Regions from separate parts of the Leeia speluncae genome, predicted to be linked through region 1. Evidence: predicted binding sites of a transcription regulator. Region 1 holds the regulator's gene; each other region holds the start of a gene.

Region 1 (3,148 bases):
GCTGGCGGTGAGATTCTAGTGATTGTGCAGTTACAGGCTGGATCATTGCAAATCAAAGTGATCGATCAAGGGCCGGGCATTTCTACAGATATTGCTGATAAAGTTTTTACGCCATTCTTTACCACAAGGCATGAAGGAACAGGCTTAGGGCTAGCCATTGTGAAAAATATGGTGGAACTACACGGCGGTGAAATTGCGCTTCAAAACCGCCATGATCAGAGCGGCTGTGAAGCAAGAATTATACTGCCATTGTCGGTACAATAAGGTTGCCGCTGTTTAATACGGCTGATTGAGTAGCGCGCAGCTTTCCATAATTTTATTACACCAATAGGGTGTAGATAGTTGCTCAATCCACCACTGAAGTGCTTTGCCTTCTTCTTTGCTTTTCCACGCTAAATTAAAATGGGCATTCGCTCGTTTTTCATTAATTTCTTTGCGAATGAGCCGCCCGCTTTGTAAGTAGGGTTCTGCTAGTGTTCTTGGCAAGTAGCCACAGGCGATGCCTGCTAATTGAGCCGTTAGCTTGGTGCGCATATCAGGTACGAGCAAGGTTTCTTGGCCAGGGAGAATGCCTGAAGAGCGCGGGGCTAATTGCCTTGAACTATCTGCCACGGCAACGGAGCGGTGCCACATAATGTCACTCGCTAATAATGGTTCTGGTACTTTGGCAAGCGCATGTGTGGGGGCTACGCAAAAAATAAAATCAATTTGCCCAATTTGGTGACATGCAAGATCATTTTCTGATGGGGATTCTCCGGGGGCGCCGATGACAAGCTGTGCACGGCCTTCGACGAGCGCATCCCAAGAACCACCAAATACTTCGTGCGTTAGCCGAATCTTTGTGCCATTTACTTGCTGATAAAATTGCTCGAGCAAGGGGAAAATAACAGGCGTTGGAACTACTGTGTCTAGGGCAATAGTGAGCTCTGTTTCCCAACCAGATGCAGCTCGTTTGATGCGGGACTCTAAAGCCGTTGCGGCTTTTAGAAGGTGTCTACCTTCAATCAGTAATTCGATACCTGCTTGCGTTAACTTGGCTCGGTGTCCACTGCGATCAAAAATCTGAACGCCTAAGTCTTGTTCGAGTTTTTGTACAATATAGGTAATGGCAGAGGGTACTCGGTGAAGTGCTTCTGCTGCTGCAGAAAAACTACCTTCCCTGTCAATTGCATCTAGTACCTGCAATGCTTCCAAACTCAATCTAAGCATGGAGTCGATCCTAATTATTTGGCTTGAAGAGAAGAATACTAGATAGACGGGTAACCGAGAAGAATTTATTAGTTACCAAATTAAACGAGAGATGCTGAGGAGAGATCACTTCGTTAGTGGCATACCACTAACGAAGTGATTGAATGAACGGTTTTACTTCTCTGGGCATCCAGCAAGTAGGGCTTTCAAGGCTTCTAGATCAAGGATTTCCACTTCTTTATTAGAGACACGGATAAAACCTTGGTCTTGGAACTTGGAGAAGCTACGGCTAATGGTTTCTAATTTTAAACCAAGGTAGCTGCCAATTTCTTCACGGGTCATTCTCAAAATAAAGTTTTTAGAAGAGTAACCACGTAAGGCAAAGCGTTGAGATAGATTGATTAAGAACGCAGCAAGACGTTCTTCTGCTTTCATATTGCCAAGCAGCATCATCACACCGTGATCACGGACGATCTCACGCGATAGGACTTTGTAGAAGTTGTGCTGCAAAGATGGAATAGAACGGCTTAATTGCTCTAGTTCCGCAAATGGAATTTCGCAAACTTCACTGTCTTCTAGCGCGATGGCGCTACAAGTATGTGTATCGTTACTAATGGCATCCATGCCGAGTAGTTCGCCAGCCATTTGGAAGCCGGTTACTTGTTCTCTGCCATCTTCAGAAACCACGCTCATCTTAAAGAATCCAAGACGAACTGCATATAAAGAAGCCATTGGATCACCAGCACTGTACAGATGCTCACCTTTTTTGATGCGCATGCGTTGGCTGATGAGCGAGTCTAGCTGGGTCATTTCTTCGCCAGATAAACCTAGGGGAAGGCAAAGTTCTTTCAGGCTACAACTAGAGCAAGCAACCCGTAGGTGCTTTAAAGAAACTTCTTGAATAGAGATTGTGCTTGAAGTAGTCATTGCGTTGGCTGCCAAATAAACTGTGAATGCATTTTACCCTAATTTATGAATTACGATGAGGGTTTAACAAAGAAAATAGTGGTTTTGCGTGATTTCTGTTGTTTCGCCGTTAACGGTAATTAAAAATGAAAGGTAATTGTGTATTGTTTTTTCTGATTAATCACATTTGTTTTCGTAATAAAGTTTTATTGGAAAATAAGTGTGTTAATCCATGTTAAGAATCATTGGGTGTCGACAATCTATTGATATAGAACAAATTTTACCGCATGAAGAGCGTTCTCTAGCAAAGAGGCATATCGCGAACTTGATGAAAATCAAGACGAGGCGTTTTGTAAAACGGCATAGTTGAGCCATAACATGATTACATTAGACACATGCCATGACCCCTTTAAAACTCGATCAGTACGATTGCAGTAACGTAGAATTCCCATCGGTAGTGGTACCGAGAGCTTGGAATCATCCGCTATCGCTGATGCTAGAAGATATTGCGGTCTTTCCTACCACTAAACAATATCGTCAGCCAAGATTAAACGATGCTGCTTTGCATCGCGCTTGGCAGAAACCTGTCGTTGGCCGGATGTCGTTACCAGTTAGCTTGACAGAAATCTGGCCTGACAAAGTGAGTGATGAAACTCAGCTTTCAAAAGCGATTGCAAGTGAATGGGAAATTCGCTTGTGCAATTATGAAGGTAAGAGAATTAATTCTGCAACATTACAATTACCATTAAATGGACTTTCTGTAGATGAAATTATCCAAAATTGGTGGGGTAAGGTTGGAAAAGGTGCAATTGAAACAGGTGGAACGGTTAATTTTAAATTGCGTTTGCAAGGTGAAAATAACGTATTGCCGGCATTTATTCCTGAATATTCAAATGTTTATTTGCAGGCAATTAATCCTTTAGATATTTATTTTCATGCCAGTCAGTTATCTGCACTTTGGCGATTGAAAAGTCAGGCCGTTAGCCACTTAGCGGTAGATGTACTGATTGGTGCGGGTGATGCTGTTGGTATACCGGCCGCTGAGTATGTCAAA
Region 2 (3,148 bases), on a different contig from region 1:
CTGAATTAACGCAGTTTGCCGGGGTGGTCGTGACACCTAAGCGAACTAACTTAGCGATACGCCACATTGAATTTTTGCAAATGGGGCCATCTAAAGTGTTACTCATTTTGGTGGCGACGGATGGCACTGTTCAAAACCGTTTCTTGCAAATGGAGCGAGACTATTCTGCAGAAGAATTACTCGAAGCAGCTAACTTCTTAAATAAGCATTATGTGGGTTGTTCGTTTTTGGTAATGCGAGAGCGTTTGCATGCTGAACTAAAGCAACTGCAAAGTGATGTGACGGCATTAATGAACGCAGCCTTAGAAGTGGGCGAGTCGGTGATTAGTGAGCAGCAGGAAAATCTGGTGTTAAGCGGTGAGCATAATCTCATTTCTAGCGTGGATTTATCTCGTAACGTTGATCGATTGAAACAGTTGTTCCTTGTGTTTGAACAAAAGACGGCATTGATGCAGTTATTAGATAACAGCCAACGTGCCGAAGGGGTGCAACTCTTTATTGGTAGTGAGTCTGGGATGATTCCGCTTGAAGAGTGTTCTGTGGTGACCAGTAGTTACCGGGTAGACGGTGATATTGTCGGCACTTTGGGGGTGATTGGCCCAACGCGTATGGCGTATGACCGCGTGATCCCGATTGTAGATGTCACTGCGAAACTATTATCAAATGCTTTGTCTCAGTAATGAATGATTGTCTATCATTCAAACGATTCAACCATCATGTTTCTCGGTGCAAACCGAACCTCTTACCTGAGTGCCTATGTCTAAGTATGTAACCGAACCACCTTTTGAGCATGGTTCCGAGAAAAAAATTGGCGTTTTATTAGTTAATCTAGGAACGCCAGAAGCGCCTACTGCCAAAGCGGTAAGGCCGTACTTGCGAGAGTTCTTGTCTGATACACGGGTTGTGGAAATTCCAAAACCTGTTTGGTGGTTGATTTTAAATGCGTTTATTTTGCCGTTTAGACCAAAACAATCTGCATTAAAGTACGCCAGTATTTGGACCAATGATGGTTCGCCGTTAATGGTCCATACCACTAAACAAATGAAACTATTAAAAGGGCTGATTGGTGAACGCCAAGGTCCGGGTTATGTAGTGGACTTTGCGATGCGCTATGGTAAACCTTCAGTTGCTGACAAAATGCAGCAACTGAAGAGAGAAGGCTGCGAGCACATTGTGGTGCTGCCACTCTATCCGCAATATGCGGCAAGTAGTGCGGGTTCTGTCATGGATGCGGTTGGCCGTACGATTCAGATGATGCGTAACCCGCCTGTTGTGCGCTCCGTTAAACATTTTCATGATCATCCTACTTATATAGAAGCATTGGCGAAGCAGGTGAAAAAACATTGGGCATTAAATGGTCGTGGCGACCATTTGCTCATGAGTTTCCACGGCGTGCCTAAAGCGACATTAACCAAGGGCGATCCTTACTTTTGCGAGTGTCACAAAACGGGTCGCTTATTAGCCGAAGCACTTGGTTTGGCCAAGGGGGCATACACGATTGCTTTCCAGTCTCGATTTGGGAAAGCCGAATGGGTAAAACCTTATACGTTTGAAGTATTGCATCAGTTAGGGAAAGCCAAAACACCGAAGCTGGATATTATTTGCCCGGGATTTGTTTCTGATTGCCTAGAAACGCTGGAAGAAATTGCGATGGAAGGCAAGGCAGAGTTTGTTGCAGCTGGCGGTGGTGAATATCGTTATGTGCCTTGTCTGAATGAAGAAGAGGGATTGATTGAAACCCTTTATCAGTTAGTCCAACAAGAAGTGCTGGGCTGGGAAAAAGTGTTGCCGTCACCCGCTGAAAGAATGAAGTCACGGGAAGTGGCAAAGGAAAAAGGTGCTAAGCAATAAAGAGAGGATTCTCTAGCTTGGCGATATCTTCGTCAGGTTTATGTTTAAAAACGACAAAGCACTTGGGGCGAAACCTCAAGTGCTTTATTTATTTGACGATGGTCAAATGAAATTTTTCTTGTCAAGCGTATTGTTGGCGTCAATCAGATCATTTAATCAAGGGGAACGCCATGAGTACGCTAGCCAAAATGCACACAGAAGATCACTTTGCTTGTGAACGCCATTTACAAGCATTGATTATTGCCGCAGATACCAAACAAACAACTGACTGTTTGCGCTCTTTGGACTCTTTCCGTGATGAGTTTTTGGCACACCTTGCGATGGAAGAAAACTCGATTTTTAATCGTATTGTAGAGGCGATGCCAAATACTGAATCGACGATTAAAAAACTACGTAAAGCACATGATGAAATGCGCGTTACCTTAGACAATATTGCAAAAAAGATGGTACTACAGGATTTTGCAAACCTAGCTGAACTGTCTCGTGATTTACAGCGTAGCCTTCAAGACCATGCTAACGATGAAGAGAAGCTATTTATTGCAGTGGGTGAAGTGATTGCAAGCCATTCACACTAATCATTTTAAGTCATTCACAGTAATGCAAAACGGCCTTTCTAATGTGGAACAGGCCGTTTTTATTTGAAGCGAACCAACCATTCACTCTTTTTATGTGTGACTTGCAATCGATTGGCGGATTGCTTCTAAACGCTGTTTTTGCTGCCCGTTTTCATCAAAGTTAGCATGAGCTAACCATGCGGCTAATGCGGCTTTCACGGTTGGCCATTCGGAATCGATGATAGAAAACCAAGCGGTATCACGGCTTCTTCCTTTATAGACAATCGCTTGTCTAAATATCCCTTCAAACTGAAACCCGAGGCGTAAGGCCGCCTTTCTAGAAGGTGCATTGAGGCTATCGCACTTCCATTCGTATCGGCGGTAGCCTAGATGATCAAACGCATACTGCATTAATAGAAACTGCGCCTCAGTGGATAGCGGGGTTTGCTTTAGTTTGGGTGAGAAGGTGACACCACCAACTTCAATTACCCCGTGGGTTGGATCTATCCGCATCAACGATAAAGTACCCACCGCTTTTTGGCTGGCTAGATCGATAACCGTATAGGCTAATGGATCTTGGCTAGTCTCTACATTTTTCAGGTATTGGCTAAATGTGGTTTTGTCTGAGGGTGGAGCCTGGAATAGGTAAGTCCAATCTCGGCCATCTGGTGCGCTGGTGTAGGCTTCATATAGATCATCTAGGTGTTGATCATGAGAGACCGGTACGAGTTGGCAGTATTGGC
Region 3 (3,148 bases), on a different contig from region 1:
ATATTGGAATAACTAAATTGAGACTAGTTGCGTAAGAAGGATAAAGAGGGGAATATGGAAGTGCTTGAGCAAATGTTAGAGCAAGGTACGAAAGACACAACGGCTTTGCTACAAATGGACTCACTAAATGGTGCAAGTTTATTTTCTGTAAGCGAGCCATCATCGTTTGTTGCTGCAGCGAGTGGGCCGGTAGATCACCCAGAAACGCGTGATGTAGCAATTTTAGGTTATGATTAAATTAGTGGTAAATCGGTAAGATCGAGGAATCGTTGTGAAGCGTGCAACAAGAATAGTTTGTCATGCTATCTTATTGATTTAACGCTTGAAAATTTTCTCTGGAGCAGATATTGTCTGCGACCAGAATCAAAAAAGTTTCATCGTGTAGGTACGCGCCCCACCAATATGGACTGCAACCATCGTGGGGCGTTTTTTTTGGGGATAGCGTAAGCTAGCTTATTCACCAAGCTCTAGTTTTTGAGGCGCAAACAAACGTGAAAGTTCGTTTGTTGGTGCGATTTCTTCTTCATCAAATAGCATGTCGCCACCTTCTGGCAAGATTCCATCTGATTTCAGATCTTTAAAGTTAAACAAGTTGTGATCGTTCAAGTGTGAAGGAATCACATTAGATAGCGCACTGAACATGGTTTCAATACGGCCAGGATGCTTTTTATCCCAATCTCTTAACATGTCACCAACAACTTGACGCTGCAAGTTGGGTTGAGATCCACATAAGTTACATGGAATGATAGGGAATTGTTTTAACTTTGCGTAACGAATCAAATCTTTCTCGCGTACATAAGCGAGTGGACGAATGACCATGTGCTCGCCATTGTCTGAAACCAGTTTAGGCGGCATGCCTTTTAGTTTTGCACCGTAAAAGAAGTTCAAGAAGAACGTCGCAAGGATGTCATCACGGTGATGGCCTAAGGCAATTTTTGTACAGCCTTCTTCTGATGCCACGCGATAAAGAATACCGCGACGTAGGCGAGAGCAAAGGCTACAGGTGGTTTTTCCTTCTGGTACCACGCGTTTTACAATGCTGTAGGTGTCTTGTTCGATGATACGGTATGGTACACCGACTGACTTTAAGTAGGCCGGTAGAACATCTTCAGGGAAACCTGGTTGTTTCTGATCTAGGTTGACCGCGAGTAATTCAAACTTCACCGGTGCAACACGTTGTAGGCTCATCAGAATATCTAGCATGCCGTAGCTATCTTTTCCGCCTGATAAGCACACCATGATCTTGTCGCCTTCTTCGATCATGTTGTAATCATTAATCGCATCACCAACGGCATGGCGCAAACGCTTGGTCAGTTTGTTCATCTCATAGCGTTCTTTTTTGGACATTTCGTCCTCAAGTGCCTCTGATGAAGTTGGGTTGCTATCTGTAATGATTTGATCTGCGGAAGACATGTTTCGCTAAACCTAGGTATAAAACGAGTAAGGTCGCGGATTATCTCATATTGAGTTTGAAAAATACAGCAAGGCTTTGATTTGAATAGTATTTGTGGTGATAGGGTTATGTGCTGCCATCAGGAGAGAGGAGATGGCAGCCAACGATTGTAATGCTTACTGAACTGCTTTTAGTAAACCGTACAATTTGTCTTTCAGTTGAAGACGTTCTTTTTTCAGATCTTCTAAAGCCACTTCAGATAAAGCGTCTAGACCATCTTCCGCACGACAGACCGATTTATCTACTGATTCATATTCTTCAAACAATTTCGCAAAATGCGCATTGCTTGTTTTCAATACATGAATTTGATCACGTAGTTCTGGGAATTCACTAGTCAATGGATGATGTTCAACGTGCATTTATATTTTCCTTGTTTTGTTTAACTACGCTTTCAGTCTAGGCATTTGCGGATTTTCGCGATTTGATGTTGATCAATTTGTAAAGAGTTAACTGCTATGCATTCGTAATGAAACGTTAAGATTATTGCAGATGGTGATATGCTGTCGTGCGTTTTTCGTAACAATTGTTTGGTATGTTTGCGAAGCCAAAAATTAATTAGCAGGCAAAAAAATAAAAACGTAGTTCATTCTATGCAGGGAGGCTCTAATGCTGAAACGGTTGCGGTTACAAACACGTATTTTATGCGTGTTGGTGTTGATGAATTTGCTAACGATTATTGCTTTTGGAAGCTATGCACTGTTTGCAAAATTCAACGATCTTCGAAGTGAAATGAATGCAAGGTTAGTGGCGGCGGCACATGCTGTGCCTCTAATTCTTGGCGATGATTTTTTGCATCGTGTGCGCGATCCAAAAGGGGTGCCGCAAGCTGAGTATTTGCAGGTAGTAAACAAGCTAGGCAACTATGCGCGAGATGTTGGTTTGAAATTTGCATACACCATGGAAGTGAAAGACGGGAAGGTCTATTACTTAAATGATGGCGCAACGAAAGAAGACACGGACAAAGACAACTATGCAAAGCATTTAGAAGCGTATGAGGATGCTAGCCCAATGGTCGTTGAGGCAGATAAATCTGGTGCCGCACAGTTTGATGAGTACACCGATAAGTTTGGTACATTTCGCTCTGTTTTCTTACCGATGAAGACGAGTGCGGGTGAAGGGTATGTGGTCGGGATCGATGTAACCGTCGATCATATTCATGGCATTTTGATGAGTAGCCTTTGGAAAATCCTAGGTATGGGGGCGGTTTTGCTCTGCTTGGCAGGATTATTCTCACTTTGGTTCTCCAAAGTATTGGCTGCTACGGTCAATCATTTAACCGCTGAAATTGGATTAATTGCTACTCAGCGAGATTTAACCCAGCCACTGACAGTGAAGGCCGAAGATGAAATTGGGTTGATGGCCAAAGGTTTGTCTAGTCTGATTCTACAAATTCGCCAAACCTTACAGCATGTAAAAGCGAGTGCGCAGCAAAATGCGAGTACCGCCGGTTCATTTGCGAGTGCTGCAGACTCGATGAAGCATCAGGTTCAGGCTGGGGCAGCTAGGCTTCAGGATGTATCTGGATATGCGAGTACCATTCGCGACCGGTCTGAAATGGCGGTTAGCCAAGCAGATGCTGCGGTGAAAGAGATTCAAGATGCCAATTCACGCCTACAAGGGGTGAGCACGACATTAGATGAAATGGCGAATGCGGTTGCGTCTAGCGCATCTTCTAGTGATCAGTTAGTGGCTGAA
Region 4 (3,148 bases), on a different contig from region 1:
CTAATTTCTACTATCGTTTACTTAGAGGGGCGCCTAGCAGGCTTCGCCCCGCTTTTCACAGGCTTCCCTTTGCTTCCAGATCGTTTTACTTGATGTTCTCGCTCACTAGGAAGCTTACGAACATACACCGTAATTTCCTCTCTGTCGTGATACAACTGCTTCGCTTGAAGGGTGTACTGAATACCAGCCTCTTCTAATCGTCCTTGAATAATGCCAAAACAACGTTCAATCTCTTCCAAACGCTTTTTCATCGGCAACTTCAAGTTAAAGATAGACTCTCTCGCCAAACCCATTTCAAGCCAATCAACAATTAGATTTGCCACACGAACAGGTTGTTCAACCATATCGCAGACCAACCAATCTACCGGTTTATCAGGTCTAAATTTAAAACCGTCTTGTCTTAAATGCTTCACTTGCGGGTGGCCTTGCATAGACCCTTTCATAGGGCCATTATCAATTGCAAACACCTTCAAACCACGGCTAACTAACTGAAAAGTCCATCCGCCAGGCGCGGCCCCGATATCAACCGCCCGCATCCCCTCTCTGAAACGCTGATTAGCATCAGCATCAGACATGAAAATATGAATTGCTTCAGCTAGCTTTAAAGTAGAGCGACTTGGTGCACCAAAAGGCATTCTTAATCGAGGAATACCTAGCTCCCATTCACTTCGGTTTCCTTGTTGGGCCACACCAAAGTGAACTGTTTTCATGTCTGGCCAAAACAGTACAAGTCGTTGTCCATCACGATCTTCTTGAATTAAGCCTTCCTCAAACATCGCATCATAAAGACGTGCGCCAAAGCGTTTACAAAACCCAGATAATGCTTTCGCATCATTTGTATCGGGTGTTTCAAGCCACAGCTCAGTAAACGAATTGAATTGACGCAAAGCGTCCAAAACTGGAGTTAGGCGATCCTTCTCAGGTAAATCCGTCAAAGACATAAATTCAAAAACAAGTTGACGAGTGAAAATTAAACTCGAAAATCGAATACTACGCGCAGCCTCGCGCAAGTGACCAGGAATCAATACACGCGCATAGCCAGATAACTCTTCATATACAACCGTAATATCTTCATCCGCTCCTAGAGCGGTTACTGCTTCTGTTGCACACTCAGCTTCAAACCCCGGGCGGCAATACAATAAGATTGCCTCAATGGGAAGGTTGCCAAAAAACTGCATTCGCTTGGGCTGAGTCATACGATAAAAACCTGAAATGGATAAACCCCTAGATTGTCCTCTGACTAGTAGGACCGATGCAAGCAGAGTTTCTGGTATTGCGTACGTTCACCACAAAACCAGCGGCGAATCTGTATTTTTTGATCAAAATTCAAAGAGTACGTCTGACTCGGCAGCAACTATTGACAAAAATCAAAGTATCAAAACCATAAAAGGATTGATATATAGGTATACAAAAATTGGCTTATCAATCAAATAGTTGCGGGAGAAAATCATGCAAGAACTATTCAAAGAATTATTCACGACTGACATTGGCTTACTCAGCTTATTTACTATTGGTTTTGTGCTGATTATGGGTATTTACATTTTCAATTTCGTCAGACGCCACGTTGCAGAAGACACCGCAGCCCATCAAAACGATGGAAAAACCACAAAACCTGGTGCCAGCCTGTAATACAGTAAAGCTTCTTTACATGAAAAAAGGTCTGCAAAAATAGCAGACCTTTTTTATTACTCAGGCTTAGGAGGTGGAGGAGGTTGTTCTCCCTTTCCACCTTTAGGAGGCATATCTGGCATGCACGCCAACTTTTTGCCTTCCGGACCTCCGCAACGCCCTTTCATCTCTCCCCTCGGTGTTTGAACAACACATGCGGTAGATTTGGCTTTGTTTTCGCAGGCCGCAAAAGCTTCCGGCGGTGGCATATGGTGTTCACCATGCCCCCCTTCTGGCATTGGCTGAGAGGCGGGCATTTCACCAGCCATAGTTGCACCGCCTATTGCAAAGCCTCCAATTAATACTAAAGATCGTAATAATCGATTCATCATCACACTCCACACAATTTTTGAACTTACATATTGCAAGGAAGCACGTTAGCAATCAATAAGAATATCTTTAATTTTCAATGCTTTACAAATTCATTACAGGTTAATTAGTCACGATATTGACGATATCTGTAATCGTTTTTATACCAACCACGATGACGCCCATGATCATGTTTTGGCACAACAATATAACGTTCTTCAACATAGTATCTTGGTTCACGACGCGCCGGCTCAACATACACAATTCGGCGCTCCGGTTCACGATAAGTTTTGCGCCCTGAATTTGATCCAATTGCAGCACCTGCAGCACCGCCAATCGCAGCACCTAAAATAGCACCGTCTCGATCACCAATATCATGTCCAATCACAGCGCCTACGCCCGCACCGATGGCGCCACCAATCCAAGTGCTATTAGAAATTTCACGAGCACCAACTGAGCCAGCCGCAAGAAGAATAGAAAGACCTAAAAGAATGCGTTTCATGATGTACTCCTGTTTAATCAGTGAATGTAGTATGCAACGCAGTTGCTGAATCATTCCTGAATGTGTATCAGCAGACTCTTGTTATAATTGATATCGAATTCAGGAGTACAAAATGAAAAAAAAAGACAGTCTCTGTCAGTGTGGCAGTAAATTACTCTCAGCAAAATGCTGTTTACCATTTATTAGAGAAGAAGCTAATCCCCCCACACCAGAAGCACTAATGCGGTCACGTTACACAGCATATGCACTTCAGGAAGAAGCATACTTACTAAATACTTGGGCAGAAAATAATCGACCAACACCGCCATTACTTGAGCAGCAAGAAGAGACGCTCAAATGGATAAACTTGAAAATAATCCGTTCAAGTGCGACGACTGATGCAGGGATTGTCGAGTTTGTAGCAACATATAAAGTAAATGGAAAAGCCTACAAACTTCATGAAGTTAGCAATTTCCAAAAAGTGAATGGCCAGTGGTATTACACAGATGGAACTGTAGCTGAATAAACGATCAGGTTGATTGCAATTAGCTCATTAGCTGCCTTAACCAAGCCTGCCCTTGTGGCCAATTGCCAAGTTGGCTACCCGAGTTAATATGGCCGCAAGATCCAACAGAATGAAAATCTGCCTGCCAATCATGCGCAAATTTAATTGCCCTAGAAAACTCGCAA

What was found. Region 1 encodes FNR, which switches genes on or off when oxygen is low (the NO sensors DNR and NnrR bind a similar motif). Its sites were predicted from a motif close to TTGATNNNNATCAA; they were not measured.
Region 2: LIN78_RS13290 (hemerythrin domain-containing protein) is a predicted target of FNR. The motif match lies at 1,944-1,957, and genes of this name have one in related genera.
Region 3: LIN78_RS01255 (HP1242/YdcH family protein) is a predicted target of FNR. The motif match lies at 1,875-1,888, and genes of this name have one in related genera.
Region 4: LIN78_RS14925 (DUF3149 domain-containing protein) is a predicted target of FNR. The motif match lies at 1,358-1,371, and genes of this name have one in related genera.

The regions. Positions count from the first base shown of each region.
Region 1 covers NZ_JAJBZT010000016.1:17,137-20,284, reverse strand. Annotated here, with positions in the region: gene LIN78_RS17510 (sensor histidine kinase) at 1-264, shown strand, start outside; gene LIN78_RS17505 (LysR family transcriptional regulator) at 277-1,209, opposite strand; gene fnr (fumarate/nitrate reduction transcriptional regulator Fnr) at 1,363-2,115, opposite strand; gene LIN78_RS17495 (hypothetical protein) at 2,495-3,148, shown strand, end outside.
Region 2 covers NZ_JAJBZT010000007.1:118,889-122,036, forward strand. Annotated here, with positions in the region: gene hrcA (heat-inducible transcriptional repressor HrcA) at 1-680, shown strand, start outside; gene hemH (ferrochelatase) at 757-1,851, shown strand; gene LIN78_RS13290 (hemerythrin domain-containing protein) at 2,022-2,426, shown strand; gene LIN78_RS13295 (GNAT family N-acetyltransferase) at 2,517-3,148, opposite strand, start outside.
Region 3 covers NZ_JAJBZT010000001.1:268,213-271,360, forward strand. Annotated here, with positions in the region: gene LIN78_RS01245 (hypothetical protein) at 28-237, shown strand; gene ttcA (tRNA 2-thiocytidine(32) synthetase TtcA) at 454-1,347, opposite strand; gene LIN78_RS01255 (HP1242/YdcH family protein) at 1,570-1,812, opposite strand; gene LIN78_RS01260 (methyl-accepting chemotaxis protein) at 2,060-3,148, shown strand, end outside.
Region 4 covers NZ_JAJBZT010000009.1:125,479-128,626, forward strand. Annotated here, with positions in the region: gene LIN78_RS14915 (RsmB/NOP family class I SAM-dependent RNA methyltransferase) at 1-4, shown strand, start outside; gene rlmM (23S rRNA (cytidine(2498)-2'-O)-methyltransferase RlmM) at 18-1,196, opposite strand; gene LIN78_RS14925 (DUF3149 domain-containing protein) at 1,450-1,629, shown strand; gene LIN78_RS14930 (hypothetical protein) at 1,686-1,997, opposite strand; gene LIN78_RS14935 (YMGG-like glycine zipper-containing protein) at 2,105-2,479, opposite strand; gene LIN78_RS14940 (YchJ family protein) at 2,592-2,984, shown strand; gene LIN78_RS14945 (RBBP9/YdeN family alpha/beta hydrolase) at 3,004-3,148, opposite strand, start outside.